4 regions of the Clostridium thermosuccinogenes genome follow, and region 1 is predicted to be linked to each of the others. Evidence: riboswitches for the same ligand, from Rfam matches in the RefSeq annotation. Region 1 holds a riboswitch; each other region holds the start of a gene.
What was found. A riboswitch is a leader RNA that binds a small molecule or an ion and turns the genes downstream of it on or off. The one in region 1 is predicted to bind cyclic di-AMP.

Region 1 (8,339 bases):
ATTTTAGCCTTTATCCCCTTGTTGAACAGTACGAGGGAAAGGGTAGCACCGAAAGAAAGCTGGAATCCGATGTCAAACAAGGTATTAGGATTATAAAGGAGAAGCAGTATAGCTGCCAGGGATATGCCGGTGAATATATCCGAATCCCTTCTCAATATCTGACCTACCAGCACTGTAACCGCCATTATAACGGCTCTCAGCACCGACGGTGAAAAGCCTGTCACATAAACAAATATCACCAGCACAGCTATCACTATGCTGTTTGCCATCCTCTGCCTCATCCCAAGCCTTTTAAAAACAAACAGCAAAGGCATGACGATAAAGGCTACATTAGCTCCGGAAACTGCCATGATATGGGTCAGCCCTGCATCGCTGAAAGCTCCCTGCACCGTTTTGTCCAGGCCTCCCCTGTATCCAATCAGCATACCGTTAAGCAGCCCGGCCTGCTGCGGAGGCAGGCTCTTTTCAATTGTGCCGATAATGCGGTTTCTAAGTGCCATTCCCACCATGGCAAACCTGGAAATGTGCTTTCCACTACCTTCTTTAATATTATTGCCGGTGGCATAGATAGTTGCCGAAACGCCCGACTGAGCCAGGTATTTTCTATAGTCAAAACCTCCGGGGTTCCTCTTTCCTTTTGGCATATTGAGGCGGCCGCTTACTTCTATTTGCCTCCCATAATCCAGCAGCTTGTTTTCCGGGCTGTTCAATGTATTGAGGAGCACCTTGCCGGATACTTTCTTTTCCTTATGATCGGTTTTAATGCTTACAGTTTTTATTATATAGCTGACCCTTGAATCCCTTATATCAGGCTCGGTAATTATGTATCCGGAAATGGTAACCTGACAGCCGGAAAATTCCTTGAATTTTTCTTCATTGGAATTATTGATGTACAGGTATTCAAAAGCGCCGAGCGAGTAAAAAATCAAGGCACCAATCATAACGTTTGCTGCTGTGGCATGCCGGGAACTGGCCAGTATGAAGATGAAGGACAGAACTGCTATTGATGCTGCGGCGATTAGGAAAGAATTGCTTAAATAAGCCACTACAATTCCAGCAATAAGTGCAACTGAAAGCAAAGACAATGGCCTTTTCACATACCACCTCTATAACAAAAAGCGCTTCCAAAAAAGAAGCGCCTAAGTCCAATATGATTACAGTATCCTTCTTGCTGTCACATAACTTCTGGCATAATAGCTTTCGGAAAGGTTCGTAATGGTTACACCACTGCGTTCAGATTCAGCATGTATGAATTTCCCATTTCCTATGTAGATGCCTACATGATTTATGTAGCTGCTGGAACCAAAAAATACCAGATCGCCTATTTCCAGCTCAGATTTGCTCACTTTAGTTCCATGTTTTGCTTGATCTGCAGCTGTACGGTTCAATTTTATGCCAAAGTGCTTAAACACATACTGCACAAAACCTGAGCAGTCAAACCCATTGGGGCTTGTTCCTCCGTAAACATATTTCACACCCATAAATTTTTTGGCATACTCCACTATTTTTTGTCCAGTGGAAGTGCTCACATCCAATATTTTGACATCTCTTTCAGCATCTCCGCCTCTGGATGCGGCGGAAGTGTCCAATGTCAAATACTCACTGGCAACCCATGCTGCGGTACCATCGGTAGTTTTAATTTTATACCAGTCTCCGGACTGGGTTAATACCGCAACCTTAGTTCCTTTGTGAATCTGGGATAGCACATCCGATGTTACATCCGGCTTGCTTCTTACATTCAGTACATCTACGGTGACGGTGCCTATTCCTATCGTTTTTTCCACGACATGCAAATAGTCGCCATGCACCCATCCCGTCTTGCCGTCATATGATACCTTATACCAAACGTCCGAACTGGAAAGCACATTCACTTCGGTTCCTTTTGGAAGCTTGTCCAATACTTTCGCAGAAGTACTCGGCTCCTCCCTAAGATTGACCACACTTCCCGTGATAGTTCCTGTGTTTCCGCTGGCCTCCTCTGCGTAAGTACTAACTGTCCACAAACAAAGAGTCAGTACAAACACAGATACACTGACAAGCAATTTCTTCAAACCGGTCATCATCATCTGTCCTCCTATTGGCTTCCGAAGTTAGCTGTCGGGCTCGGGTATAGGACACACCCCTACCAGACCGGAAATTTCCCATAAGCGAGAAACATTATACACGGAAAATGCGATCATATCAGGAAAATGAATCAAATATGATTAAGCATAATTTTCAGCGATATGCCATATATTATATTAGCCGTTCCTCCTATGGCATCGCTGTTCATCCGTTGTTTCCCACTTGGTGTATAACCTATAGTCTGGATTCACCCCAAAAATCTGGTTCCTCCGTAACCCATTAACAGGGATTCAGCCACTTTTTGATTTTTCTTCCACAAACATTATACCTTTAAGAAAAAAAATTGTCAAACTTTAGATAAGAAATATTTCCAAGAATTATTTTAAATTAACTCGTTGTGCAAGCTTTTTCGAAAAAGGAACTCCAAGCCAAATGGAAAGAATCGATATCAAACAATAAATGGTATATTATGGTAGCTGCCAGGGTATATTTACGTGGTTGATTTCAAATCAGGAGCATATCAGTAAGCTCCCGGGCGTTTATAATGGCTTTCCCGATAGGGTGGTTGTTGAAAGCAACCAATGTTATGGAGGACATCTTCTCCATCTCTTTTATCCTTGGAACCCACTCCATCAGTTCATCCTTGCTATACAAATAGTTATACCTGTCGGAACCCTCGCTCCCATACCATTTCTGAGCATTCCTCCCATGCATGCGCAAGTAGGAAATCCTGGAGGTTACTGCCGTGACATTCTTTATAAGGCCTTTTATATCCGGTTCATCTACACAAACATATCCCAGTCCTTCCTTTTTGAGAAACTGCATTGTCTCCGATCTTATCCATTCCCGGTTTCTGAACTCTATTACCACTTCGATGTTCTCAAACCACTCTTTAAGCCTTTTGAGGTGTTCCATATTTTTCTCGTTATAGTGGAAGGAATACGGAAACTGGGCCAGCAGGCAAGTGAGTTTTCCGCTCTCAATAAGAGGTAAAAGGGCATAATTAAACTGCTGTGCTTCCAAAGCTCCGGCACTCCGTTCATGGGTGAATCCTCCGAAGAGCTTTACCGCAAATTTGAAGCCATCGGGGGTTTTTTTATTAAGGCTTTCAAACAATTGAAGCCTGGGCATGTGATAATAAGTCGAATTCACCTCAGTGAAATTAAAATGCTGCGAATAATACTCCAGCATGTATGAATCCTTTATTCCTTCAGGGTAAAAGGGTCCTATCCAGTCTTTGTATGAGTAGCCCGATGTGCCGATATATATCATGTCCTTTACCTCCTCATAATCATATGACTTAAATATCATAGTTTATACTGCTTGTCAACAGTTGTAAACCTCAGTTTTTAGTATTAATTTCCTATTAATTTTTTTGTTTATAATCTCTTAACCTGGGTAGATATATATCGTACAGCAATATACAAAGTTCTTACCCACAAAATAATGCAGCAGATTTGCAGGAATATTTGCAGTACAAGTTCGAAACAGTACATGCAGCAAGGATTAGCAGAAATGCATACAGCAGCAGTTTTTAAGAAGATTTGCAGCAGAAGTTCGAAGAGTAATATGCATCAGAGGTATTCAGCAATATTTCAGAAGAAGTTGCAAAAGTACATGCATCAGTTGTTTTAGTAATATTTGCAGCAGAAGCCTGTAAAAACATATGCATCAGAAACTAGACAGCCGATATCCGTTTTTTCGGATACCGGCTGTTTGGCTTTATTGGTCATACTCTTTCCGGAGCGCTCAATCCAATCAGCTTCAAACCATTGGACAGTGTTATCCTTGTTGCTGCCACCAATGCAAGGCGTGCTTTTCTGAGTTCCTGATCCTCCACCAGAATGGAATGCTCATGATAAAAACGGTTGAAATCCTGGGCTACATCCACGAGATACCGGGTTATCACCGAAGGTTCCAGGTCGTTCATTGCCTGAATTACCTTTTCCGGGAACTGATACAGGGTTTTTACCAACTGATATTCTTCCTTTGTACTGAGCAGTTCCGCATTAAACTCGGAAGAAGGCTCCATGCCCGCTTTGTTAAGCACGCTGCAGGTTCTGGCATGGGTATACTGCACATATGGTCCGGTCTCTCCGTCAAAATTAAGCGCTTCGTCCCAAGTAAAAGAAACGTCCTTTATGCGGTTGTTGCTCAAGTCACTGAATATTACTGCGCCAACGCCTATTTCCCGGGCAGTTTCATCTTTGTTTTCCATATTCGGGCTTTTTTCCTCGATTATTTCCCGTGTTTTTTTGATGGCTTCATTCAGTATGTCTTCCAGCAGCACTACTTTTCCTTTTCGGGTTGCCAGTTTCTCACCACCCAGGCTCACTATACCGAAAGGCACATGAATCAGGTTTTTAGCCCACGGGTATCCCATAAGCTCGATAACTTTAAACCACTGCTGGAAATGCAGACTTTGACTGGCGCCTGTCACATAAATGCACTTGTCAAAATCATAAGTGTTCTTTCTGTATATGGCTGCGGTTATATCCCTTGTCGCATATAAGGTGCTTCCGTCCTTTTTAAGAATTATGCACGGAGGCATTCCATATTCCTCAAGGTCTACAATCTGCGCTCCTTCGCTTTCTTTTAGAAGATTCTTCTGCTTAAGCTCCTCTACGGTGGCATCCATCTTATCATTGTAGAAGCTCTCTCCTGCATAGGAATCAAAGGATACACCCAGTACCTTGTAAACTCTGTCAAACTCTTTGAGGCTTATATCCTTAAACCACTTCCACAATTCCAAGGCTTCCTGGTCTCCCCGCTCCATTTTTGTAAACCAGGCTCTCGCTTCATCATCCAGTTCCGGATTTTTTTCCGCCTCATCGTGGAATCTGACATATAAGGCCATAAGCTCCTTTATCTGATCTTTCTCTACCTTTTCCCTGCTGCCCCATTTCTTATATGCAACGATAAGCTTGCCGAACTGTGTACCCCAGTCTCCGAGATGGTTTACACCCACACAATTGTATCCCATGAACTCAAATATCTTATACAGGGAGTTACCTATCACCGTCGAACGGAGATGGCCTACATGAAAAGGCTTTGCAATATTGGGCGCCGAATAATCTATAACAACGGTTTTGCCCTTGCCGACATCCTGCGAGCCATACTTATCCTTTTCTTTTATCGCGCTTTCCAGCACTTCCTTGATAAAGGCGCTTTTAATAAAGAATATATTGAGATAGCCGGATACGGCTTCAACCTTATCTATGTATTCGGAAACCTGAAGCTTTTCTGCCAGTTCCTGAGCGATCTGTACGGGAGATCTCCTCATGATTTTGCTGAGTTTAAAACACGGTAGGGCCAGATCACCCATTTCGGGGTTCGGAGGCAGTTCCAGTATGTCAAATATTTGCTGGGAATCCAAGGGTTCTATTATGTTGTCCAGCACGTCAGCAACAGCTTTTTTAAAGTTAAGCATTATAGTAACACCTCTGTCAATTCTATGTAGAATTAATTTTAATTAAACAAAGCAGTTGTCCATTAAACCAGCTCAGTTTATTTACATATTTATGTTTTTAATCTTTTCACAATATAATACCATATAAATAAAAAAAAGAACAGGAGTATGAAGGAAAAATTGCACAAAAATAAGCTCCCTTAGCATAAACAGTCTTTTAAACTGACTTATGCCAAGAGAGCTGTAAAATTATGGGGATCTTTATGCCGATTTACATTACATAAACCGGCTCATGGAGTTATATTGATATCTTGAATGTCTTGATCTCATAAGGCTTGATGCTGAACTTGAAGCTGTTGCCGTCAGTTGCAACTTCGCTTATGTTGTTCTCCAGGAGGTCGCATTCCCATACCTTGGAAACATTCTTGAAGAATTTCAGAGTTACATCCGACCTTCTGTTATAGCACTCGTAAAGCCTTACAATCATTTCGTCTCCTTTTTCTGCCTTCTTCACAACCTCTACTACAACATTTTCCTTGTCAACGCTAAGGAGTGAGAATTCCACCGGCAGACTACCCTTATGGGCATCTTCAACCTTCGCATATACAGGGCAGTTGAGCTCATAAGCCATCTTTACTGTACCGGCATCCTTCCAGTCTCCGGCATGAGGATAAATGGAATAAGTGAATTCATGCATTTCCCTGTCAGCATCCACGTTAGGACTGGTTGCTGATTTAAGCAGAGTGAGCCTCATGACACCGTCTTTTATGTCATGTCCGTATTTGCAGTCGTTAAGCAAGCTCACGCCATAGCCGTCTTCCGACAGGTCTGCCCATTTGTGAGCGCATACCTCAAACCTTGCATAATCCCAGCTGGTATTCCAATGTGTAGGTCTTTCAACATTTCCGTACTGTATTTCATAGGTTGCCTTATCGGAATGAACATCTACCGGGAAAGCAGCTTTCAGAAGCACCTGCTTTTCCTTCCAGTCGATAACATTGGCAAAATCTATTCTTGGAATATCGCTGTATACATGCATATATTGTGTGATTGTTGAATCCAGGAACTTCCTTGTTACTTTCAGGGTAGTCCTTACAGGGCCGTTTTCAACGAGTTCCACGCTCTGAACATCATTTACTTCCCACATTTTCTCCTGGTAGTAAATGTTTATATCCCAAGCATCGAAATTGTGTGGCTTATCTTCAAAGGCCTGGAGTACGTTTGCCCTCTGTCCTTCCTTCAACACTTCCCTGTTGTTCACCTTGTCATAGATGGAAGTGATGTTGAGCTGTTCATCCAGCTTCACATCGAAATACTTGTTGCTGAAGCCATTCTTGTCTGCAACTACAGGACTTGCTGCGTTGGCATTTCCCGATGCTTTGGAGATCTTAAATGCCTTGTATCCCTTAGCAGGAATATTCTCTGCCAGGAAGATCACCTTTTTGCGGCCTGCTTCATCTTTTCCAGTACCGCAAACAATCTGGCTCGGCATAACCTTTCCGTTGTAATCGCTTATTTCTATGTTTTCATAACCCTCAGGCAAATCGAACTCAACTATATCTGTCCTGTCATAGCTCAATGTGTTGAACGCCACAACTGACTTTTCCTTAAGGTCGATGCTGCCGGCGATACCGCATAAAGCCTTATCCACAAGCTGCTTTCCTTCATCCAGTATTCTGAGGTAATCCTTCTGTGAATCCTCATAAACCTCTTTAATTGATGAACCGGGCAGGATATCATGGAACTGGTTCAGAAGTATGGTCTCCCAACCACCGTTGAGTTCCTTAGCAGGGTATTCCGGCGCACCTGCCGCAGCCTGGTTTATAACTGACAGAAGCTCTGCATTCTGATAGAGGAACTCGCTCTTTCTGTTGTACTTCTTATTTCTGGCCATGGAAGTATAAGTACCTCTGTGGTACTCGAGATAAAGCTCTCCTACCCATTTAGGCAGCCTTCTGTTGCCGGACACCTTCTTTTCCAGCCTTTTAAAATAGTCCAGGGATTTACCCATCTGAACTTTCGGACATCCGGGTATTCCTTTTTCCATCCTTCTTGCATTCTCGAGCATTTCCTTGGTCGGTCCGCCGCCTCCGTCACCATATCCGAAGGAAATGAGGACGTCATTGTTTATATCCTTCTGCTGGTATCTGTCCCAAGCGCCTTTTACCTGGCTGGGTTTAATATCTCCATTATAGGTGGTGAAATGGTCATTAAGCTTGAAACCCGCATCCTTAGTGGTAATAAAATGGGTCAATATTTCAGTTCCGTCCATACCTTTCCACATGAAGGTATCATATGGCACCTTGTTGTATTCGTTCCAGCTTATTTTGGTAGTCATGAAATAATCAATGCCGGATTTCTTGAGAATCTGGGGCAGTGCAGCACTGTATCCGAAAACGTCGGGGAGCCAGAGCACTTTGCTCTTTATGCCGAACTCTTCTTCGAAGAAGCGTGTGCCGAAAAGTACCTGCCTTACCAGGGACTCACCGGATGAGAGGTTACAGTCTGCTTCAAGCCACATGGCTCCTTCCGGTTCCCAGCGGCCTTCGGCAATCATTTTCTTGATCTCCTCATACAGTTCCGGATGATCTTCCTTCACGAACTTGTAAAGCTGAGGCTGGCTGGACATGAATATATATTCAGGATATTGCTTCATGAGGTTTATAACGGTTGAGAAGCTCCTTGCAGCTTTTTCCCTGGTCTGGGATACAGTCCAGAGCCATGCTACGTCTATGTGGGTATGTCCTACACAGGTAGCTATTACATCATCTACTCCGCAATACTTCTTGTAAAATTCGCTGTCCAGATAAGCATCAGCTTCCAGGACTGACTTATTGAATTCCGGTGAATGCGGCTTTCTCAAGTC
Region 2 (8,339 bases), 1.4 Mb from region 1:
ACATGGTTCCATTAGAATTAAGCCACAGGCAGGAAAACGACGGATTTTTAAGCATCTGCCGATATGCAGGCAGGATCATCTATTACATGTAAATGCTTACGCTCCCTTTTAAACAACGTAATTAGTGCTTTAGCGACAGCTTGCTCCTGGTGGCCTCGTCGACTTCCTCAATCTCACCTTTAAGGATGCTGAATATGAATTCCTTCTCCAGGCCGGTAGCTCTTACATAATCATCAAAGTTCATATTGCTGCTGGCATTGCGTATGGTTTCGATAAGCTCGTCGGATTGATTCATCTTAACTCTTTTCATATTATCCGTCATATGCTTTCTCTCCTTTTACACCTTTTTCAGTACATAATTAAATATCCCCACTCCATTAATTAGAATGGGGAAAAAACTTATTTCTTCTTTTTCTTTGCAGTTCTACCCTTTTGCATATAATCCTGGGCAAATTCCTCAGAAGCGTTTTCTCCTAATTGATCGTTGTCAAAAGTGGGTTCCTGCTTGGTATTGTTTTTCTTTTTCATTTTGTCGCCCATTAAATTAACTCCCTCCCTAATTGATATTATGGATATTAAGGGCTAAAACATACTTTGATATTTTTTCCACAAAGCTTCTCCAATTATTTATAACCAGGAGAGATAAAAATGCATTGAGCAGGAAAACTTCTCACTATTAATTAACTTTCCGAGGCTGTTTATTCACTGCTCCTGGTGTTCTCATCCTTATTGCCCACGTCAACTGGGATCATTCTCATCCAGGTAAAGCCTTGTTACCCGCGTGGACTCTCCCCTTCGGATTTCATCCTCCGTAGCCTTCTCTCCAAACTTGGCATCACTGAAACCCGGAGCCACCTTTGGCTCTTTTGATTTTCCGCTTTTCACCTTCTTTTCCCTTCCATTCATATAAAGGATCACTCTCCCTTTTATATTATCTCAAATTCACCATTATTTATTCTTCTTATACCAGGACAGCCCTCCAGTTCCTCTGAAAGCTTTAAAAGCGCCGAATCCTTGTTTTTTGCCTCCAGCATAACATCAAAATCCCGGCCTGTCTTTTTTGCAATCTCCAGAAATTCCGTAAACTCATTTAAATCGATGTTGTCGGCATGGCTTCTGAAGTCTTTTTCGCTCTTAGGGCTTGAAAAATGTATCTTGGGTGGAAAAGCTTCATTGTCCCAGGTGCCGAAAATTTCCTCCAGCATATCCTCCAGCTTCTCTCCGTTGTTTACACATTTATGATGATGAACATCAAGCACCATGGGAGTCTTCAACTCCCTGCAAAGCTCAAGGACGTCGTATGCCGAATAGGACTTGTCGTCATTTTCGATGATTATCCTCCTGCGAATCCTGTCCGGAAGGCTTTCAAAATTCTTTTTAAACCTTTCCAGGGATGATTTTTTATCTTTATACAGCCCTCCCACATGGAGAACCAGTTTATATTTATAATCCTCAAGCCCCATAGCTTCATAGATCTTTACATGATAGTCCAGATCCTTTACCGCATCATTAAAAACATCCTCCGAAGGCGAATTGATGATGGTAAAGTGGTCCGGGTGAGCGCTTACCCTGAAATCATTTACCTTGACCAAATCACCTATTTTCCTGAACTCTTCACGAAAATCCTCCGCATAGTCCCAGCCCTCAATCAGCGGGTGCGTTGCAAGGGGGACCAGCTTGGATGTGAACCTGTATAATTTTATATTCATAGCCTGGTTGTAAAGCAATATTCGCCTGGTATTCTCCAGGTTTTTCAGCGTAAGCTTTTTTAACCTGAATTTTCCGGCTTCCTCATCCAGCTTTTTAAATGCTGTTACCGTCACCGTGCTGGACGGTGAGCAGTCATGCAGGTTTAGAGTCATTGCTACATAGCCAAGTCTGATAATCATATGATAACTCCCGCTTGTTGTAGGTTATTTCAATGACAGGCTTGTTGAAGTTACTCATGCCTGTATACCGACTGATCTTAATCGATGTATCCCGGCAAACGCTTTTGTTTTCCGGCTTGTTTACTTAAAACCGGCATTATTTTATTAGTATAACCACATGCGGCAAAAAAATAAGAACTGCCAAAAACAGCTCTTATCTGCGGTGAATCCTCATATTAAAACAAAGCTCTTATTTTACAGTTCTTTTATGGTAATATATGGGGAACAGCAGGTGCTAATCAACAATTTAAAACCTGTTATGAACATATGCAGAAAGCGCTTATTAGCATTTAGGCCACACCTTTCAGTACAAATGGAGGATAATAACATCTTTAAACTTCATATTGAAATATATTCCATAATATGCGATGATATACAATAAGTATCCGTCAATGTTTTATTATTTATTATACTATTGATGTGAACTTGATGGCTAACCGATTTTCGAAGTGAGTGATAATTATGATTGATTGCCCGAATTGTGGAAATATTACAAAAGATAATGTAAAAATATATAATGAAAGCTTGAGGAAGCAGAACATAAGTATTTCGCCCATACTGCCCACTTGTAAACTCTGTGGAGCAGAAGTGGCAGTCACTCACACTTGTAACGGAGGCAATATCATTGTTCTCAATGGCACCTGTGGCAGCGGTAAGACTACCATTGCAGAGCTTTTTGCCGATAAGGGTTGGCTTACCGTTGACGGCGATTGTGCTATACAATCGCTCCGACATAAAAAAGGAACCAAACAGTATGAATGGAACGAATTGACTGAGGAAATCATATGCGAAATTGATATCCTATCATTATTCTGTAAAAACATTGTCTTGTCCCATGTTATTTTGCCAGAAGATTATAAAAAGTTTGTAGAAATATTTGAATCCCGAAATCTTAAATACAAGTTAATTCTTCTTAAACCCCAATATCAGGTTGCCGTAGAACGGTGTCAGACAAGAACTTGCCATACCAGCATTACACCGGAAAAATGGATAAAGCATTTTTACGATGTTTTGGTTTTTGATCAGCATCAATTTGACATTATAGATAATTCCGATATGACAGCAGAGGATACCATAGAAAGAATACAGGATTTGGCATACCGAGGATAGAAAATAAATAAACTGCTAAAAGCAAAAAGCATTGGAACAAGATGTAAAGTTGGCTGTTGTACCTGTGAAATGTACTATGGAGTTACTGGTAGAATACGGCTGCATGATGTTGGTACCACATCGGCTCTTAGGAATGAGGTGTCATAACTGTCAGCAGACGCTGCAGACGCATTAACACAGAATCAGCAGCGCTATGCTTTTTCAGGCAATCGGAGTAAAATCGCAGGCGGCAAAAATTGCCGCCTGCCGTGAGATTTCGTACAGCCTATTTTCCAGCCTTGACTACCAACATGAAAGAATCTTCATCATAGAGAGAATAATTAAAATCCCCGAAAAACTCAACTTTTTCAAAACCCGCCTTATTTAAAAGCTCACGCATGGTCCCGCTCATGAGAGGCAAAAGCTTAACGGAGTTTTTATACTTTAAAGGTTCCCTTCCATTCCTTATAGTCAAGGTGGTGTTAAAATTTATATATTTCCGGTCATCCGTAAATTCATATTTCCTCAGGAACTCCAAGCCAATATCCTCATTGATGATGGGAGGCAGCTCATCAACGTTATACTTTATAATCCTGTCATAATTGATAATCTGCAGCACCAGGGCCCCTTTATCTGACAGGAGCTTATTCATCTGCTTGAGAACCTTCAGAATCGCATCGCAGCTTTCCAGGTGTACAATGGAGTTCCCTATGCAGAATATGCAGTCAAACCCAGGGGACAGCTTCTCTTCCAGCTCTTTCATGTCGCATCTCAATACATCGGCTGAAAGCTTCTCCGACTGCAGCTTTTGCTTTGCCCTGTTCACCATTTCCGCATCAATGTCCACCGCTGTAAGCTCATATCCGCTTTTCGACAGCTCTGCGGTATAGCCTCCGGAACCGCATGCCACATCAAGAACCCTCGCGGGGGGAGTCCCGGCCGCCTTCTTGATAAAATTCAGCTGTGACTGTCCTACAGGAAAAATATAATCGTAATATTTGCTTATTTGCTCGTAAAAACCCATATTCTTCTCCTTGTAAACCAGATATAATGCATCTCTTCATTGAATATCAAGGTTTTACCGTTTAACGGTGTCTGTCACAAATAATATTCATCAATTGCATCAAAATTATGTAGTCGTCTACCAAGGCCAAAACCGCAAGCTTCCTGCTTCATCGGCATGATAACCTGCAGTAGCCACAGGCATTCACAGGCGCTGATAAGGTCACTTTTCACTTTCTTTAATCATGTCCATACCCCATGACATATGCCATGAAATTGCAGGTTACATATCAATACTGCATCAGTCTATAACCGCAACCGCTTCAATCTCGATTTCAACGCCCTTTGGCAGCTTTGATACTTCGACACAGGACCTGGCAGGATAGGGAGCAGAAAAATACTCACCATATATACTGTTTACAACAGCAAAGTTTCCCATATCATTGATAAAAACTGTGGTTTTTATCACATTGGACATGCTGGTACCCGCCGCCTCCAACACAGCTTTCAGGTTTTCCAGCACCCTCCTTGTCTGGGCTTCTATCCCTCCGTTGACCACCTCACCGGTAGCGGGGTCTATGGGTATCTGTCCGGATGTAAATACGGTGTTCCCTGAAATTATTGCCTGAGAATAAGGGCCTATGGCCGCCGGAGCTTTATTGGTATTAACTGTCTTAATTGACATGATTCCACCTCCATAGTCAATTTTCTAATTTTATAGTAAGTATACCATATAATGTTATGCTTCACAAAGCCTAAATCCCTGCTGTCGAATACTATACAGGTTGTTCTTTATTCACTTCTTTATTCAATAATATTTTTAGTCCATATAAATCCAACTTGCCTGTAAGCTTTTTTGAAAGTACTGCTGTGATTTTTCTCATCATCCCGAAATCTGATAGATCAACAATAAACGAACCCAATCATGTTACATGGAAACAGCATCCTATGCATAAAAAAAGGGAGACCCATGAATACTTTGGTTTAGTATTGATGAATCTCCCTTTCCCTTGCCGTTATGATATTTTAACCGCAGCCTGTGCGGCAATTGCTTTCCTATATGGTTTAATAATTACTTGCTGCCCATTTTGCAGCTTCCTTTACAGCATTCTGGTGATCTGCATTCACTTTACCCGTACCATGAGTCTTGCTGTTTAAAAAGTGAATATCAAAGTGGCCGTCCATGCCGTTGCCTTTTACTGTATCAAGGTTGGTACCAGCTCCATAATCTCCGCTTCTTTTGCTGACATATGCATTTGCCGGTTCACTGTCCACCCCTGCATGAGGCATTCCGGCCATGGATGCGGCAATCTTTTTCCCATTCACCGTCACTATTACCGGCCTTCTTTCCCAGCTCCACTGGCCGCCGTATATCTGCTTCATGATTTTTGTATCTTCCGCCGTCAGAGTCTCACAATCTGCATGATTGGTACCGTAGGTCCTTTTTATTTTAAAGCTTTTACCCGATTTAATATCATATACCGTAGCTGTCTCTCCACGAGCAAAGAAGCTCTCTACACCGCCAAACCATGGCATCATGTAATCTTCGGCTTTTTTCCCGCTGTTTGCGGTTTCGGATGGTTTAGCCACTTCTGCCGGTTTTGAAGCCTTATCGCTTTGGGCCTGTTTTGCTGCAGCTTTATCCGCTTCCTCTTTTTCCTTTACCAGCTTTTCAATAAGCTTCAGGGTGCTGGTATGCACTATACCGTCCTGTTTCAGATTATGCGCAGCTTGCAGCTTTTTTACCGCTTCATAGGTGATGTCTCCATAGTAGCCGGTAGGTGTTACGGTAAAATACCCAAGGGTTTTCAAATCCTTTTGAAGCTTGATAACCTTGGAATTTTCATCCCCTTTCATGAGGTATACGTCGGAAGCTCTTGCCGTTCCTCGGGATACCATAGAGGAATTGCTATTTGCCTGCTTCATGGATTTGGATGCAGAACCTGCCTGGTCCTCTGCCTTTTTCGGATTCTGGCTATGCGCATCAGAGCGGGTCCCGTTTTCCGCCATGATAGAAACACTGCCGGCACCCTCTGTGCTATCTGTAATAATATCTGATGCTCTTTTTGTGGCACTTTCTGCAGTGTTGTTTGTAATGCTGTCTGCAGTACTTTTTGTTGTATCGTCTGCAGCACTGTTTGCAGTATCGCCTGTTATGCTGTTTGCAGCGCTATCACCCGCATCCGCAGAAAACAACTGCAAAGGCTGCCCGGTTTCCGTCCCGGCATCCGCTGCGCTGCTCTCCACAGCCTTATTAGATTCCGTTATGTTATCAACAGGTGACGTAGTGAGACTGGCAAAATAAAAAACAGATGTAATGGCTGCTGCCAAAACAGAACCAAAAACATATCTTCTGTATTGCATTAGTTTTCTCCTCTCTTTGCTTACGAGGTTAGTTGTCGGGTTAGGTAGAAGAGCACCCTTTCCGGCTGTTCCGGAATTAACCCCCTTGTGTTGTATCCCCCGTTTCCCTAATAAGGGAATTCGGCAGTATATATTTGTAAATTGGCTTCTTGAATTACGGTTGTATATTATAACATAATTAGTTTACATAAGATAGTGGCAAAACATGGATATCTTGAGGAAGTTTTGAACTAGGGAAAAGAAAACAAACGTGAGTTTGCATAAATCTTCCATCAAACTGATACCTATAATCCATCTCTTTATCGCTCCCTTCCATAATTTAATGCATTATCACCTCCCTCACGAGGGCAGACTAAATACAAAAGCTACGGACATATATACAATTAAAGGAGTTTTTGCTTCAAATATCGAATATACAGCCAATAATCTCTAAAGATGCAGAACTGCAAAGTATTAATAATAAAAGGAGTATATATGAGGGAAATAATAGTCACAAAAGAAAATGCAGGCAAACGTATAGATAAATACCTTCGGGATACCTTCAGAAATATGCCGTCAGGCGCTATGTACAAAGCCTTCAGAAAGAAGGACATAAAGGTCAACGGAGTGCGGGTCAAAGATGATTATGTCGTCTCCCAGGGTGACCGGCTGGAAATATACATAGTGGATGAAATTCTCGACGGAGTGCCCCAAGCCGGCAGCACACCTTTTGCCAGGGGTTTTTCAGTAGTATATGAGGACAGCAATATAATGATAGTAAATAAGGATCAGGGGATACCGGTGCACCCCGACAGGGAGCAGTCAAACAACACCCTTATAGACTTCATTCTTGAATATCTTGAGCACAAGGGAGAATATAATCCCAATGACACCAACTCCTTTACCCCGTGCCTCTGCCACAGGCTGGACAGAAATACGGGAGGTCTGGTCATAATAGCCAAAAACGCCGAATCCTTAAGGATAATGCTGGACAAGATCAAAAACAAGGAAGTGCGCAAATTCTATCAATGTCTGGTAGTGGGCAAGGTTAAGAAGCAATCAGCCGAGCTCAGGAGCTTTCTTATCAAGGATGAGAGGAAAAGCAGGGTTTTTATCAGCGATGAGCCGGTTAAAGGAGCTTCGGAAATTATTACAAAATACCGGGTTCTATCCTATGATATGGATAAGGATATAAGCCGCCTGGAAGTGGAACTCATAACAGGGAAAACCCATCAGATAAGGGCTCACCTTGCCCATATCGGCCATCCGATAGTTGGGGACGGAAAATATGGAACCAACGCTTTCAACCGCCCTCTGAAGGCCAAACGCCAGATGCTGTGGGCATATAAACTGGTTTTTGACTTCAAGGATGCCGGAATGTTAAACTATCTCAAAGGTATGAAGTTCGAAGTGGAACCCATATTTAATATCAATCTGAAAGAACAGCATTGATAAAAGCTTTTCTTCATCGCGGTTAATAAAAAAAGAGCCGGTGGATTGAAGTGCACCTCAAATGTTAGACATATACTAATATTTGGAGGTGTATTTCAGATTACCACCGGCTCCTCTTTACTTTACTTTCCTATGAACTGCTGTACAAGCACCTTTCCGTAAGTCGGGCTGTCCACTATGCCTATGCCCGTATAATTAAAGCTTCCGTTCAGTATATTCTTCCTGTGGCCTTCGGAATTCATCCATGCTTTAAATGCCGCCTCTACCGTCTGATTTCCGGCTATGTTTTCACCGGCTGTTTTGAACTCAATATCAAACTTTCTCATCATGTCAAAAGGTGAACCATATGTCGGTGATTGATGAGCAAAGTAGTTGTTGTTTACCATATCCTGAGCTTTCAACCTAGCAACCTTCACCAGCTCCATATCAAAAGCAAGAGGACCTACCCCGGCATCTGCCCTGGCTTCATTAACCAGATCCAGCAACTTCTGCTCATCCTGGGATATTCCTTCCGGAGGAGTGGTA
Region 3 (8,339 bases), 1.1 Mb from region 1:
CAATACATCTTTTCCTTCTATGTTCTGATGAAGATCATGAATGATCCTGACCACTCCGGAAGTCTTTGTGCTGTCGCCATAGCTTGATACAGCCATAAAATCCATGCTTAACGGAACCTTTATTTCCTTGGCAAGATCACCGAAAAATAAGACAGCTCCCCGCAATATGCCCACCATAATCAGGCTGCTTCCCTGGTAGTCTGCAGTTATCTGCTTTCCCATATCCCGAACTCTGCTTCTAATTTCATCTTCTGATATCAGAATTTTAGCTATATCCTTTTCCATTAATTACTGCCTCCTGAATAAATACTGTTAATGTTTTTAGTTTAATCAAATATTTATTCTTTGTAAAGCCATATCATAATTTTCATAATGCTTCATAACAAATTTATTACGATAAATTTGTTACGCTGACTTTTTTGCACTCATTAAAGACCGCAAATTTGTGCAGGCAGTCATCAATGGCGGTTTGAAGCTCCTTGGTCCGTTTTACATCCCTTTCATACCATATATTTTTCACAACCAGCGTTTTTGCCTTGCTATCACGGATTGCCTCGACTCTACCGATAAATCTGTCGCCATAAAGCAGCGGCAGGACATAGTAGCCGTATTTGCGCTGCTCCTTAGGGGTGTATATCTCCCATTTGTAGTCAAAATCAAACAATGTTTTGATAAGTCTTCTATCCCAAAGCATATTGTCCAGCGGAGCAATCAGCTCACAACGGTCTCTTAATTCAGTCTCCTGCAGGACTGCTTCGAGTAAACTCCGGTCGGTCGAAAGGCAATATAGCTTGTCCTTAATGCCGTCCACCGTAACTTCCATAATTTTTTCCTCGGAAAGCAACTGCCTGAAAATCTCGTTTCTTTGAGCAGATTTTAACTCCCAGATGTTCAACCATGCATCGGAAGGCTTGTTCCACATAAGTCCCACCGCACCTATACGGCGCAGCACACGCCATTTTTGATGCTCGAGTTCATCGGGATACGGCTCCGGTGCGTTCAACAGCTCAGCATCAATGCAGTTCTCCGCAAGGTCGTAATACTTGGTTGTACCTTTCTTGTGGTGCACTACCAATTCTCCACGGAAATACATGGTTTCCAGCGCAGCACGGGAGAGCTTTGCATTACTCCAATACCAGTCCACCGTATCACTAAAACCGATATCCGCTGACGATACGGCACCCTTTTCCCGTATGATGTTCTTGATTTCCTCACATACGGCATTGACCTCGTCGTGGCTCCTGCCGCCGGTTTTATAAGCTTCGCGATACCGCCGGAAATAAGGCCAGTCTGTGGTTTCAATAATCGAAAGGTTTTTGTCGAAATAGTCCAGCAGCTTTCTATCCTCATACAAAAGTGAATACAGCATTTGCTTTGTGAAGCCTTCAACCCTCGATTGCAAAACCAGTTCCGGATTCTTGCCGCATACATCGATCGGGTCAAACTGAATACAGCCTGCTTGACGGACAAAATCAAGCACTCCCTGTTTGCCTGAGAATTTGTAATCACCTATTAAGCCTTGCTTCAAAAGCATGAACCTTCGTGCCTGCTTATTGGTTAATGCAACATTTTTTATCATTTTGCCCTCTTAATTTCTCGTGTTTTAATATAATAATGCTCTCCGCTCCATATATCGCTTTTCGGACAAGGTGCACAACCACATTTTGTCAATGCAACATATTAACAGTATACCATAATTAGAAATAGTTGTGTAAACTTTTGTATGCTTTGGCTTGATTTCATTTCTAGTGCGCCCTGCACTGTTAAAGAAGCACATGAAATCGGTTGTGAAAAGAAAACTGACTACACAAAAAGCACCCATCCAGCTATAATTGGGACAGGTGCTATAATACAGCCTTACACCAATGGATCAAGTTTTTTCAGTCATCAATAGTTCACATATTTAAGCGGGTTTTGAGGAACGCCATTTTTCCTTACTTCAAAATGCAGGTGAGGCCCGGTCACATTTCCCGTCGCTCCGGATAATGCGATGACTTCTCCCCTTGCCACCCTCTGGCCGGCTTTAACCTTTATCGAGCTCAAATGCCCGTAATAGGTTGTGTATCCGTTTTCATGGTCTATGATGACGAGCTTGCCGTAATTGCCCTGCCATCCGGCAAAGGTTACTTTGCCGCCGTCTGCAGCTTTGACGGAGGTGCCTGAGGAACAGCCGATGTCAATTCCCGTATGCAGTTTCCCCCATCTCTGTCCAAAACGTGAAGTAAGACTTCCTCCGCTTGGTTTAGTAAAAACTCCGTATGCAAGAGTACTCGGCCTTTCTTTTGTGCCGCTGAGCACCACTTTGTTTTGAGGCTCTTCTATAACCTTCTCTTCCACAACTTTCTCTTCCGAAACTATGCCGTTTATTTTTATAACCTCTGCCGCAACGGATTTTTTACCTTCCTTGCCTTCAACCTTCACCTTTGTCTGGCCTTTGTAAAGGTCGGCAGTCTCTACATATTCAACCTGGTAAGGAATGCTTTCCTCATAATTTTTCGTTTCAATGCTCTTTATGTTTATTACATACTTTGGTACGCTGAGAATGATCTCCTGGCCGATTTGAATTTTATCCACATCCAATCCAGGATTCATTTTCTCAATTTCAGACTGTTTAATTTTATGTGCTTCGGCAATTTCAGATACCGTATCGCCTTTTTTTACCACATATACCTTTGACTCCTCGGTGCTTTCAGACAGCAGTTCAAAAACGGTTTTTTCATCCTGAACGCTGCCTATGTTTACAGTCTTTTTGATAATATTTATGTCTTCGATAAAATCTACGCTTTCCGGATCGCTCCTACCGTTGTTTTTCATATATTCGTCCTTAATCCGGGTCAAAATGGATTCTGCTGTGCTCTTATCCTTGAGATAAGCGATATCACGGCCGTCAACATTGATGGAATAGGCCTCCGCCAGCAGCTCCAAATTGCTCTCCAGCGTTTCCTCGATAGCGCTTTCAGGAGTCAACTTGTTGCCAAAGGCAAATACTTCCTTATAATCAACCTTGGTGGGAATGATAATATTTAGGCCGGTAGCAGTCTCCGTCTTCTTTTCTATCTCCTGGATAATTTCATCAATCTGGCTTTTGTCGTTTACCATAGCTATAACCTTGCTGTTTACTTCAACTGCATAATAACGCTTTGTGAAAACGCTAAAGCCTGTCACCGAAACAGCGGTGACAAACGCTACACCGGCTAAAATCCATTTTCTGTTTTTTATGATCCACGGCTTGCTTTTACTAAGCCATGCTCTGCTTTTATCAATCCATATTCCACTTTTTTTAATCCATCCTATAAGTTCGTCCTTACTCATAAAATCTCCTTATCATCTAAAGGGATATTTCCTCATCCAAAAGGATTATTTTGTCCCCCTAAGAAGTAGTTCCTTTATTTTTCAGGGTTTTAATCCGGACGGCAAATAATAGTGTTCTAAGCTGCTCCAGATAAAAAATTTGAAAAATAAAAACGGTTTATCACCTAACCCTATGTGAAAACCGCTTCAAAAGGCACAGTCAAACCATCACTCCCTTTCAAAGCTTCCGAGGTTAGCTGACGGATTCGGACAGAAAGTTTTGCCCTACCATACCGGCAGTCAGAGACTTAAATCAGAGATATGAAGTTTGTAATATTAGCCCAAATCAAGGATTCAGGCGTAACATTAATTCAGACCTGACAATCACCTGCCGACACCTGGTATGGATTCACCCCAAAAATTGGTTCCCCCGTATTCTGCAGAAACATCGCTGCAGAAATTCAGCATATAGGTTCAATATTCAGTTTACCTATATTATTTGCTATTCCCTAATAATTATAACTACATTGCATAAATGTGTCAAATATGTAATAGGACATCGATATCGGATAATTCTTTATAAAACAAAGAAAGCGCCTTTCACCATCAGACGGAACATGAATAAATAGCGCCTATTAATATATAAACCGCAGAATTATTGCCTGGGCAATATTCTGCGGTTTGCTTTTACATCATTTATTTTTTATGTTCTTCCAGCAATGCCCTGATCTTTGTAGACGGATCCAGCAATGCGCTTAAAGAATGATCGTGATTGAGAGTATCTATAAGCAGCGCTATAAACTTTGATACATCAACCTCTACATACCAAGGCGCCTTTTTGAGCGCTTCACTTCTATAAGTCAGGTTAGTGGAAAAAACCTTGGTGATTATTCCGTTCCTGTAGAACTCATTAAATTTCTCAATGCCTTCCGTAAACAATCCGAAGGTCACCGCCATATAAATTCTATTGGCTTTTCTCTGCTTCAATTCCATCGCTATGTCCAGCATTGAATCTCCCGATGAAATAATATCATCAACGATGAGTACATCCTTGCCTTCCACCGAATCCCCCAGGAACTCATGGGCTATTATGGGATTCTTGCCGTTTACTATCCTGCTGAGATCCCTGCGCTTATAAAACAATCCGAGATCCAGCCCGAGTATGTTTGCATAATAGATATTCCTGTTTATTCCACCCTCATCGGGGCTGACCACCATCATTTTGCTTTTGCTTATCTCCAAGTCCTTTTCAGAGTTAAGCAAAGCCTTAATAATCTGGTATGCCGGCTGAATATTCTCAAATCCCTTTATCGGAATAGCATTTTGCACCCGAGGATCATGGGCATCAAAAGTGAGGATATTCTCCACTCCAAGGCGTTCCAACTCCTGAAGGGCAACAGCACAATCCAGGGATTCCCTCGATACCCTTTTATGCTGCCTTCCCTGATACAGCAAAGGCATTATCACATTTACACGCCTTGCCTTTCCACCTATTGCCGAAATAATTCTCTTTATATCCTGAAAGTGGTCGTCAGGACTCATGGAATTTTCCATTCCAAACATCTTGTACTTGCAGCTGTAATTTCCTACATCACACAAGATATACAGATCATAGCCCCTGATGGATTCCTTTATGACAGCTTTTCCTTCGCCGGAGCTGAACCTGGGGCAGTCAACCGATATAAGATAAGAATCTCTTTTGTAGCCGGGATAAAGCAGATGATCGAAACGACATTCCGGTATGCTTTTCCTGTACTCAGTCAAATGCTTGTTGACAAGGTCACCCAATTCCTCGCTGCTCTTCATTGATATGATACCCAGAGGTCCGACCGGAATACTGGGAACCTGATTTTCTTCATATTCTATAGTAGACATCCTCGCCTCCTGAACACTATCAAATATTGGCAAATACTGTTGTCATATTATCTGCACATATATTATAATATTCAAATTTGATTAAGTAAAGGATTATGCAAATTAAAACAGCAGTAATTTTGCCAGTGGTTCAGATCCGGCTAAAAGGATGATCCGCAGCTCATCGGCATAACTTGAAGGCTCCATACCCTACTGGTGCTATTACAAAGCACTATAGAAAATTATTGGTTTGAATTCAGCTAATTGAAATGGATGATTGTTGCTCCGAAAGGTGGTTCCTTGCAGCTATGCCCTTAAGTAGTGAATCCTTTCTGCACAATCAATACATCCATCATTAGCCGAATTCATTCCTAAATTATATAAATCATCCATAACAAGGATAGTTTAACATACTTTCATCCTATTGAACTTCGCCCTTGAGGCCGATCTCCTCGGCTACCTTTCTCATTCCTTTTATAGTCTCAACAATGATGGCATCCATCTCCATGCCCAGCAGCTCGCCTCCCTTTTCGATGACTTCCCTGTTGACTCCTGCCGCAAAGCCCTTTTGTTTCCATTTCTTCTTAACCGATTTAGTTTCCAGATCCAAAATGCTTTTAGTCGGACGGAGAAGAACGGTTGCCGTTATAAGGCCGGTCAGTTCATCTATGGTATACAGGACCTTTTCCATCCTCTCCTCCGGTTTTACGTCGGAGCAGATTCCCCATCCATGGCTCTCAATAGCTCTTATGTAATCTTCGGGCCAGCCCCTTTCGGTTAAAATCTCTCTGACTTTTTTGCAGTGCTGCTCCGGGTACATCTCATAATCGAGATCGTGCACCAGGCCGATAATTCCCCACTTTTCCACATCTTTTTCATTGAAAAGCTCTGCAAAATGCCTCATAACCGCCTCAACGGACAGGGCATGTTTTATAAGGCTTTCGCTTTTGTTGAATTCCTTCAGAAGCTCAAAAGCCTGTTCTCTCGTCGGTATTACCTTTTCCATCCCTAAGACCTTCCTTCGTATATTGCATTATTTTGTGAGTGTAGTAAACAATTTCTTTAGATAAATAGTAATCATCCGACCTTTTCATGTCAAGCCATATCTTTCGCAATCCGGTTATATGGTTCTAGCATTTTTCCAATTTTAGTTCAAGATCAATTTCAAAAAAGCGGTCCCATGGGAAACTTAATTCAGTAAGTTCAATCCTTCTTCCATTGAATTTTCCTCCCAGCTCTTCCTGTATCAATTCAATGAGCAGGTCTTTTACTTTTTTGGCAGCCAGCGCGCTATACTCACCCAGACTATATGGATTTAAATCCGGATAATTATCTTTTAGCTTCGTCAACCGGAAAGTGCCTTTGGACTGCATAAGCCAGTCGGTTATGATCGCTCTTAACAGCAGTCTCATGGATGCATCATATTTTTCCGGATCATCCGCAAACCCTTTGTAGTAGCTGCACAATACGCCGTGGGCAAGAACTGATCCTATGGTATTCTGGGAGGTATTCCATCCCGCATAGGCGCACAACCTGTCAAAAAGCTTGTTCTTTACAGCCATCATCATAAAATGGTCATCCGCACCGTTGCAAAAGGCCACATCCGCCACTGCAAAAGGCTTGCCGTATTTCTCCGAATAATATATGGCGTACTTTATCAGCTCCTCTGCATTGGAGTAGTTGGAATAGCTGGAAAACCTGAAGCTCTCCGAATACTGTTCAATTGCCTCCAGGGTGCGTGTACCGGGTGAATGGACAGCCAGAAGCAGATCCGACTCTTCGGCGGAACCTGCCACAATTCCTCCTGCAGAGATGATCTGGTGCTTTATGCTCTCGTTTAAAGGCCTGTCCTCATATTTTGGAATAATCGTAGGTCCCAGAGTCGATGAGTATCTTATGTAAACTCTCGGCACATATCCCTTGTGCTTGTTAAATACCCGGGCAAACAGCACGCTTCCAACCTCATCAGCACCGGGGTAAACCATTACCCGGTCCATGATCCTGAGCTCCTTGATTCTTCGAGATATCAGATGTTGGTCCATGGCTGCAAATCCATACTCAGCGCAGTCATCCTTAGGAATAACAAGAAAATCAATCAACCCTTCTTTGACCAGTTCCAGACATTTTTGATTTACAAAGAGGTTTACTTTCCTCCTGTCAAGAAAATCTCTTAGGTACTCCTGCGGAATTTCCTCTTTTACGGCATCCAGCTCCCCGATCTCCTCTTTAGTGCCTTCACCCCGGCCGATCTTATCGGTGAGATAACAGTATCTCCAGATTTTGTACCCGTAATCCTTCCAGTAGAAAGGGTCCTCAGCGTCGCTGTCATATGCCGCAACCCTAGCCACCAAATTGAAGGCATGAATTTCCACGTTTCTGTTTATCTGTTTGAGCTTTCCGAAATATTCCAAGTATTTGCTGCATTCTTCAATGGTCTTGTAATGTATTCTCGAATTAACGATATTACCGTAAATCAACGCATCCACCGACAGTATTGCATAGCTGCAATCTCTGATGTTTTCAAAAATCCATCTCCATATTTCATCAATGTTGCTGGGTTTTTTCATTCTCCCCATATACTCTCTGGGAGGTGCTATAAGCTCAACCCCTTCCGCCAGTTCGGAAAGAAACTGGGGGTATCGATAATTGCATGGCCTCTCATCCAAAGGAACATATAGCACTTTCATCCTTTACTTTCCCCTTTCTCTTTATGTAAAACAGTTTATTTTGCATATACCTGCTTGATGGCAGCCTTTAAAATTCATGTCCGTATATGATTGTATTAAGCTTTAAATTAAGCCGAAAGAACAAACATTCTTCAGATCTATTTACTTTAGGAATGAATTCTGCTGATTGAAATGGCGATGGTTGTTCCGAAAGGCTTCAAAGCGCATATCAATCAATACATTATTAGCTGAATTCAACCCGATTTTATATAGTATGCCCGTATGCATCAAGAAAAATTTAACTTTCTTCTATTAAATAAATATCTTCATAGGCAAGATACCTCATACAAGCAATTATGCCGCGAAAGCCTCCTGATATCTGCTATCCCTTATCACACAGAAAGTAGTTATCCTTTTTTGCACAAGCCTTCTTTCGCGGACTTGCCGCAGAAGCGAATAAGCTCACATATATAAACCTTTTACCAGGAGGATCGCGGCATAATACATCTATATTGTTGGGTAAGATAT
Region 4 (8,339 bases), 2.2 Mb from region 1:
GGGCAAGCAGGCTGCTGTGACCGCTTCTTAGTAATCAATTGCACAGTGACATGCGTTAAAAGCTTTTATACCAGCATTTTCAACAGCATAGGAAAGACGATGTCATTGGCTTTTGCTTTTAAGCAAATATTGATTTTCATTAAAATACATTCATGAAAGGGAGGAAACTCTCAATGGATAAGATAAAAATCGGAATTATAGGGTGCGGCAACATAAGCGATATTTATCTGCAAAACCTGACGTCAACCTTTGTCAATACGGAAGTCCTGGCGGTATGCGATATTATCGAAGAAAGGGCACAAGCCGCGCGCCAGAAGTATAACATTCCATATATGTTTACCAATGTGGATGAAATATTGGGTCTCAAAGAAATACAGATTATAGTCAATTTAACCACCCCCGGGGATCACTATCAAATATGCAAAAAGGCCTTGGAGGCCGGAAAGCATGTGTATGTGGAAAAACCTTTGTCCTTAAAGGTTGAGCAGGGGATGGAGTTGAAGGAACTGGCCAGGAAGAACAATTTGCTTCTCGGATGCGCTCCCGACACATTTTTAGGCGCAGGCCTTCAAACCTGCAGAAAGGCCATTGACGATGGCCTCATCGGCGATGTAATAGGTGCAACTGCCTTTATGGTGTGCCACGGTCATGAGAGCTGGCATCCGGACCCGGAATTTTATTATGAGGAAGGCGGAGGCCCTATGTTTGATATGGGACCATACTATCTCACCGCTCTCGTTTCAATGATAGGTCCGGCAAAAACTGTCACCGGAATGAATTCCATAACCTTTAAGCAGAGGACGATAACCAGCCGGAAAAAATTCGGGAAGGTCATAGATGTAAAGGTGCCTACCCATGTGACCGGGACAATAGAATTTAAAAACGGCGCCATTGCAACCGTCATCACCAGTTTCGACGTCTGGGGCAGCACTCTTCCAAGGATTGAAATATACGGCTCCAGGGGAACGCTGATAGTTCCGGACCCCAACACCTTCGGAGGAGATGTACGGATACAGACCTATTTCCAAAACGAGTTTAAGGAAGTTCCACTGACCCATATTTATTCTGAAAACAGCAGGGGTTTAGGCGTAGCCGACATGGCTGATGCAATAATAAACAATAGGACAAATATTGCTAATGGGGATCTGGCATGCCATGTGCTGGAAATAATGCATGCATTCCATGAAAGCGCTGAAAAGAGGGCCTTTGTGGATTTGAAAACGGATTGTGAAAGGCCGAAGCCTCTGGCTATAGGTCTGACTAAAGGTTATGTCAGCCTGTAGAAGGGATTGAAACAATACTTTATAGTAAAGTGCCGGTTTCTATCGGCAGCAGCAAACCGGAGTAAGCTTGTCATTGTGCAGGCATACTCCGGTTTGTCTTTTATAGGGCAGATTTATTCGCATCTTAATAGCTTCCCAAACTTTTTGCCAGCTCGATGATCCTGCGGAAATTTTCCAGGCTGACGGAAGACGGAATGGAATGGTCCGATGAAAATATATATCCACCGGATTCCTTCATTATCGGTAAAGTTTTTTCCATTTCGGCGCTTATCGCTTCAATATCGTCCCAGAGCACCGCATTAATACCGCCATGGAATACAAGATCCTTACCGTATTTCCTCTTCAGCTCAACCGGGTTCATACCGGCTTTAACTTCCAGCGGATTCAGGGCATCAATGCCTATGTCGATCAATTCAGGAATCAACGGGTTTATGTCCCCGCAGGAGTGAAGATGTGCCTTTATTCCCTTTTTATGAGCCCATTCAACCGCCCTTTTATGTACAGGCTTCAGCAATTCGCGGTAGGTCTTGACGGAAAAGAACTGGTTATGCTTATAGCCCATATCGTCAGGCCATTTAATGCTGTCAAAAGTATAGCCGGCATCCCATATCATATCAAAAAGGGCAATATCCATATCCAGATAAGTGTTGAACATGTCAACGCACCATTCTGGATCTTCCACCAACGCAATAAGCAAGGTCTCTGTTCCCACAGACCAGGAGTGGGTCACATCGAAGCCAAACCAGAAGCCTGCTTCTATCCATTGGCCTTCTTCGCGCCACCTTTTGTAATTCTTTTTAAGATAATCCCATGGAATCCTGTCTTCGGTGGGGGTCATTCGGCTTTTAGCTTCCTTCCACTTCTCAGGGTCCGTTGTTGTAAAGTCGAGGAATTCCGGGGTGGAGTCCATGTGCTTCCATTGCTTCAGGGTAACACCCCAGCTTGTGGTATAGATAATATGTTTTTCCGTCTCCTCAATAACTTTTGTCTCATATCTGGGGCTATTATCCACATTTATGGATGCCACCTTGTCGATATCGAAATAGTCTCTGTAATCAATGCCTTCCGGCATTCCTTCCCTTTGCCATCTCTCAATGGTAGAGCCCCATGGAGAATCAGCAATCGGAACCCTGTCGGCCTCCTTATGCTGAAACATTCTGGTAAACCGTTCATGCGTCGTCATCTTATACATGGATGCACCTCCAGTGATATTATTCCATCCGTTTTTTGTTGCCTTTAGCTTAAAATAACTGCCTATATAGTGATTGTATACTTTTTTGTTTAATAATGATTTGCACGGATTTATGTTCCAGGGGTACGTTTTTATGTTTTGCCATAGGTTATGAAGGATAGACTGGTATTGCTCCAAAGTTCAAGACTAAAATATTCTGAGCCTTTCGTTATCATGGTCTTTAAGGTTTTGGATAAATCTTTTTTGCATCCTTCCAAACGCATTAGATGATTAAAAATTTTACAACACAACTGACCACTGCAATTATCATTCCCTATTCAAGCTTGATTACCCATATTGTATTTAAAATATTACAGCTTTGTACGAAAAGCTTATGTTCATATGGCTTAAGTAGTCCTCAATGAATTGCTTGTCTAATTTCCCGAATCATTTCATAATTTTCAAAAAGCCAGTTATCTGCACAATGCATGTAGTATATAATATAAATTGCATATCAAGCCATGTCGATAAATTAAACTGCATTGATTGGACGATGGCTACTTGCTTATATAAATTAGTTTGAATTCTGCTAATTGAAATGGATTATTGCTTTTGCAAAAGGATTCAAAGCATATAACCATCAGGCAAACTATTGACTGAATTGGTTACTAAATTATATGGATTTGATCGCAGCAGTAAAATAAAATTCGGGGGAGGAAATTCCATGCCGTTATCCATAGTGGTTAATGAGGAAAACTATTCAAAGTATACTCATTTTATCCCCTACATAAGATATTGCGCCGAAGATAAATATTACAGCCCCTGGGAGCTCAACAGAAGAAAAATCAGCGACTATGAGCTTATTTTTATAACCGAAGGGGAGGGCCTGTTTGTGATTGGGGACAGGACATATGAAGTGTCCCCCAATGATTTGATTTTCCTCAAACCGGAAGTGTTCCATTCGGGGAAATCCCTCACTACCCCTTTCAAATTCCTGTGCATGCATTTTGATTTATATGTGTCCAAACCTGCAGATGACTTGCAGATGCTTAAGCAAGCCTACTACGAAACCATACCTTTAAAGCCCGTAAAATATCATAAAGCGGTTGTGGAGTTTCCTGAGCATATTGCCATAAGCAATTCAAGCCATGTGCATATGCTGTTTCGCAGGATTATCAATGAAACGGAGAGGCAGCTGGCAGGATTCAATTCCGTCATCAAATCCATCTTTACCGACCTTCTTATCAACCTTTACAGGCAGAAATGCAGCCAGCTTCCCGAAAATATCAGGTCCAACGAGGTTTTGCTGGCGGTGGATTACATAAAGAGCAATTACATGAACCGCATCACTTTAACAGACCTGTCAAACCATGTCCATTTGCAGCCAACTTATTTAAGCGGGCTTTTTAAAAAACAGACCGGGCATTCCGTTACAGAATTTATTAATCTTCACAGGATATCCGTTTCAAAGAAACTGCTTCTTGAGACCAACAGAAAAATTCATGATATAGCAAACGATGTAGGATTTTATGACTTACATCACTTTTCCAGAGTATTTAAAAAATATGAAGGGCTGACTCCCGTACAGTACAGGCAAATCCGATTGTGATAATGAATGGGCAGCCTTATACCGTAAATATAACGATAATATGTAACAAGGGAGGCCGGCTCCGCGATTTAAGCGTCTTTACGGCTCTCCCTGTTTCATACTCTACCTGTTTGCAAGTCTAGTATGTGTATACCATCCTGCCTATTCTTGCTGCTATAGGTCTCGACCATATCCACTTATTCGTTGTGCTGTCATCGAAATAGAATATGGCGCCGTTGCTTGGATCACTTCCATACAAAGCCGCATAAGCTGCTTTCTTGGATTCATCCGTTGCCGGCCTGTTAATCCACCCGTTCTCTACCGGGCTGAACTGATAGTAGTTCCCAATCTTCTGATATATTACGCTTTTTATAGTATTCGGCCATTCATCACTCTGCACCCTGTTTATAACAACAGCACCAACAGCAACCTGAGCTTCATACGGCTGGCTTTCTGCCTCCGCTCTTATAAGCCTTGCCAGAAGGTCTACGTCGCTTTCACTGTAGGAAACCACAGCTTTTGCGCCATTTCCTCCGGATGTTGAAGTTCCTGAGGAAGTCCCTGCAGAAGTTGATGATGTTCCGGGTATAATAAGGGTTTGTCCCGGATAAATCATATCATCCCACTTATTATTGGCTTTCCTTAAGGAATCAAGAGATATCCCGTGTTTTTTTGCTATTAGATATAAGCTATCCCCGCTTTTTACGGTATACGTCGCAGCAGGCACATTTAACACCTGTCCCGGATATATCACTGTTCCTTTTATATTATTACTGCTCTGGATTGCAGAGACCGAAGTATTGAAGAGCTTGCTTATGGTATAAAGCGAATCACCCTTCACTACTTTGTAGGATGCAGCATTAGCCACACCCGGTGCTATCACCAACAGTCCGAAGCACACAAATGCCGCAGAAAATAAAGTTTTTAATCTGCCTTTCTTAAACATTACATTTTTTCCCCCTTTCGCCTCCGGAGTTAGTTGACGGGTTCGGGATGAGGTACCCTACCATCCCTGACCTTGGAAGCGGCATAAATGCTAAGCAATGATGCATGCCTAATAAAGCAGAAATCTATTATATACTGCCGCTTGCATCCCATATCAGGAACGGATTCACCCCAGGTAAAATATCCTCCGTACTCCATTGTGGAGATTCGGCTGTTTTCCATGCCATTCTAACAGGATTTATGCATCATTTCCATACAAAATTATTGGTAACGCAGGAATATCAATGCTTTGACGGAATAACCCGGAACAGTAAAACTTTTTTTGAGTTCTTTTATCACACCAATATCCTTATTGGCCTCCCCTGCATAGTATGTAATATGTCAACTAACAGGGGGTGATAAATGTGAATAGCTTAAAAATAGGAGACATTGTTGCAAGGAAATCTTATAACGCAGATATATCTTTTGTAATTGACAGAATAGAAATTGGTTCCAATGGGAAACCCGTATATATTTTGCGGGGCCTTCTCCATAGAATCCAGGCAGACACTGATGATGAAAATGATCTCATAAAGCAAACCTATAGAAGCGCCATTGAAAGCATGAAAAGAAATGTAATAATGGCAACGCGGCATGTACCACAGTATAGGCGATCCAATCCCCTCTTAAGATACAGCCCCTTCCGGGCAAGAGCCGGTAAAATTCTGCATATAGATTCCAGCAGGGAATTTATAGATATGTGCATGCAGAATTACAAAAAGGCAGGTCTTCATGCAACAAGCATCCACGCGGAAGAGAGCAGACAGCCGGAACTTATAAGAGGCGCCCTGGAGAGATACCGTCCCGATATTCTTGTCGTTACCGGCCACGACGGTATAAAAAAAGGATCTGTGGATCTTAATTCCATAAACAGTTACAGGAACTCAAAATATTATATACAATCCGTTAAAGAAGCCAGAAAATATGAGCCCAATGATGATAAACTATGCATATTCGCAGGTGCATGCCAGTCCTATTATGAAGGTATTATGAACGCAGGAGCCAATTTTGCCAGTTCACCGGGAAGGATATTGATCAACGCTTTAGATCCGGCAATTGTAGCAGAAAAAGTAGCCCTCACCAGTTCAAGAACCTTCGTCACTCCCGAACAGATATCAAGAATAACTGTATCCGGTGCCGATGGCATATGGGGCAAAAAAACAAGAGGCCATCTAAAGCTGTGATGAATGTAAAACTTACGGAAACTTAAAGGAAAATCAGGGATATAAATCCACAAAACAGCTGTTTTGTGGATTTATATCCCTGTGGATAATGTGTATAAGTCTGTGAATAATTCATTTTAGTTAATTTTACCTTGTGGGTAATTTGTTATATTTTTGTTGATGAATTTGTCCATCCTCCTCCGACCTGTTTGCATCTCTCCTTTCTCAGGTAACCATTTTAAGTAAACCAGCATATATTGAATTAGAAGCCGGTAATCTGCTGGACGCCCGTTCAAATCTTCTATAGAAAGACTCCCAACGACGACCAAAGGAATTGTTAACCGGCTTATGGCAGTTATTCATACTTAAGCTTGAAATATTGCATATTATGAATCCACACATTTGGGAAACGAGGTGATTTCCTTGATTATTCATGTAGTAAGACCCGGTGAAAGTATATACACCATTTCAAGGCAGTATGGCGTGCCGGCGTCCAAAATTATCGCTGACAATGAGTTAAGATTTCCAAACCGGCTTGTTGTGGGACAAACACTTGTAATTTTGGAAGGAGAGCGCAGGCATACGGTTGCTCCGGGGCAATCCTTATACACGATAGCCCGGCTGTATGGCACAAGCGTAAATGCTCTTCTGGCAGCAAATCCCGGGATAACGGATCCTGCTTCCATATCTGTGGGCCAGGTAATAATAATACCGCCCAGAACCATCAATTTCGGAAACATCGAGGTTAACGGATATGCTTTTCCCAACATCAATATGGATGTACTCAGGAGGACCCTTCCCTATCTGACATATTTGAGCATATTCAGCTACGAAGTAAATGCCGACGGCTCTTTAAGAACCATCGATGATGATGCCCTGATACAGGCAGCCTATGCGGCTAATGTTGCTCCAATGATGGTAATAACAAACATAGAAGAAGGTGGCGGCTTCAGCAGCGATATCGCCCACTCGATTTTAACGAATAATGAAGCCCAGGACGCCCTTATAAACAACGTCACAAGAATTTTAGGTGAGAAGGATTACTACGGACTGGCTATAGATTTTGAATATATCTATCCCTATGACAGGGAAAGCTACAATAACTTCCTGAGAAGAATAACCTCAGCTTTAAGACCTCTTGGTTATGTCATAGCAACTGCTTTAGCTCCTAAAATCGCGGCTACCCAGCAGGGCATACTTTATGAAGCCCATGATTACCCAGTACATGGAGCTCTTGTAAACCATGTCATAATAATGACTTATGAATGGGGTTACACATATAGTCCTCCTATGGCTGTTGCCCCAATAAATGAAATAAGGAGAGTTCTAAACTATGCTGTAACCGCGATCCCCCGGAATAAAATCTTCATGGGCATACCGAATTACGGATACAACTGGACACTGCCTTTTACTCCCGGAACCGCAGCCAGGACCATATCCAATACAGGTGCTGTTGACCTCGCAGCAAATGTGGGCGCCGTAATACAGTATGACACCATATCCCAGGCACCTTTCTTCAACTATTATGATGAGAACGGCAGAAGACATGAGGTATGGTTTGAAGATGCAAGGAGCATTCTGGCAAAGCTTACACTGGCAAATGAATTCAGAGTAGGAGGTATAAGCTACTGGACCATTGGCAGCTTCTTCCCGCAAAACTGGCTCGTCCTAAGCTCGGTTTACAATATAGTCAAGTTATTTTAAATGTATAGCCCTTCCGCCATATGATATAATAATTGCAGCAGTGAAATTATGTCTGCAATTATTATATTATTAAATAAGTGTGCTATTTTGAATTAAGCTTTAATGCTTATGAAATCTGAATCCTTGAACATAAGGTTGATATGCGCCATACGGAGGAGAATTGAATGGGAAGGGCTATATTGCTGGTGGATATGAATGCCTTTTTTATAAGCTGTGAAATGTCCAGGAATCCTGCTCTAAAGGGCAAGCCGGCAGCAGTTGCAGGTGACCCTAAAAACCGCACCGGCATAATCCTCACAGCCAATTACGAAGCGCGGAAATATAAAATTAAAACTACCATGCTGGTGCATGAAGCAAAAAAACTCTGTCCAGATCTTATTCTCATCCCTCCCGACCATGAATTTTATGAGCAAAAATCCCGGGAAGTGATGAATATTCTCAGGAGA

Region 2: linked by a shared signal. The riboswitch ahead of CDO33_RS03515 (peptidoglycan-binding domain-containing protein) and the one ahead of CDO33_RS09410 (C40 family peptidase) in region 1 are both predicted to bind cyclic di-AMP.
Region 3: linked by a shared signal. The riboswitch ahead of CDO33_RS04675 (peptidoglycan DD-metalloendopeptidase family protein) and the one ahead of CDO33_RS09410 (C40 family peptidase) in region 1 are both predicted to bind cyclic di-AMP.
Region 4: linked by a shared signal. The riboswitch ahead of CDO33_RS20165 (LysM peptidoglycan-binding domain-containing protein) and the one ahead of CDO33_RS09410 (C40 family peptidase) in region 1 are both predicted to bind cyclic di-AMP.

What each region holds. Positions count from the first base shown of each region.
Region 1 is NZ_CP021850.1:2,133,851-2,142,189, forward strand. It holds gene CDO33_RS09405 (DNA internalization-related competence protein ComEC/Rec2) at 1-1,097, opposite strand, end outside; gene CDO33_RS09410 (C40 family peptidase) at 1,155-2,066, opposite strand; cyclic di-AMP (ydaO/yuaA leader) riboswitch at 2,065-2,370, opposite strand; gene CDO33_RS09415 (DUF72 domain-containing protein) at 2,569-3,336, opposite strand; gene argS (arginine--tRNA ligase) at 3,794-5,494, opposite strand; gene CDO33_RS09425 (alpha-mannosidase) at 5,772-8,339, opposite strand, start outside.
Region 2 is NZ_CP021850.1:776,011-784,349, reverse strand. It holds gene CDO33_RS03540 (hypothetical protein) at 122-322, opposite strand; gene CDO33_RS20730 (hypothetical protein) at 400-540, opposite strand; gene CDO33_RS21050 (hypothetical protein) at 739-906, opposite strand; gene uvsE (UV DNA damage repair endonuclease UvsE) at 927-1,889, opposite strand; gene CDO33_RS03530 (dephospho-CoA kinase) at 2,391-3,038, shown strand; gene CDO33_RS03525 (class I SAM-dependent methyltransferase) at 3,304-4,041, opposite strand; gene CDO33_RS03520 (RidA family protein) at 4,321-4,704, opposite strand; gene CDO33_RS03515 (peptidoglycan-binding domain-containing protein) at 5,085-6,383, opposite strand; cyclic di-AMP (ydaO/yuaA leader) riboswitch at 6,386-6,519, opposite strand; gene CDO33_RS03510 (RluA family pseudouridine synthase) at 6,858-7,814, shown strand; gene CDO33_RS03505 (CAP domain-containing protein) at 7,937-8,339, opposite strand, start outside.
Region 3 is NZ_CP021850.1:1,054,370-1,062,708, reverse strand. It holds gene hpt (hypoxanthine phosphoribosyltransferase) at 1-285, opposite strand, end outside; gene CDO33_RS04680 (winged helix-turn-helix domain-containing protein) at 392-1,579, opposite strand; gene CDO33_RS04675 (peptidoglycan DD-metalloendopeptidase family protein) at 1,888-3,312, opposite strand; cyclic di-AMP (ydaO/yuaA leader) riboswitch at 3,519-3,768, opposite strand; gene CDO33_RS04670 (ribose-phosphate pyrophosphokinase) at 3,988-5,157, opposite strand; gene CDO33_RS04665 (HDIG domain-containing metalloprotein) at 5,567-6,151, opposite strand; gene CDO33_RS21430 (hypothetical protein) at 6,114-6,239, opposite strand; gene CDO33_RS04660 (DUF4127 family protein) at 6,276-7,832, opposite strand.
Region 4 is NZ_CP021850.1:4,620,487-4,628,825, reverse strand. It holds gene CDO33_RS20185 (ThuA domain-containing protein) at 1-20, shown strand, start outside; gene CDO33_RS20180 (Gfo/Idh/MocA family protein) at 174-1,283, shown strand; gene CDO33_RS20175 (uroporphyrinogen decarboxylase family protein) at 1,408-2,475, opposite strand; gene CDO33_RS20170 (AraC family transcriptional regulator) at 3,179-4,063, shown strand; gene CDO33_RS20165 (LysM peptidoglycan-binding domain-containing protein) at 4,182-4,988, opposite strand; cyclic di-AMP (ydaO/yuaA leader) riboswitch at 4,992-5,210, opposite strand; gene CDO33_RS20155 (sporulation peptidase YabG) at 5,392-6,210, shown strand; gene CDO33_RS20150 (glycoside hydrolase family 18 protein) at 6,613-7,893, shown strand; gene CDO33_RS20145 (DNA polymerase IV) at 8,058-8,339, shown strand, end outside.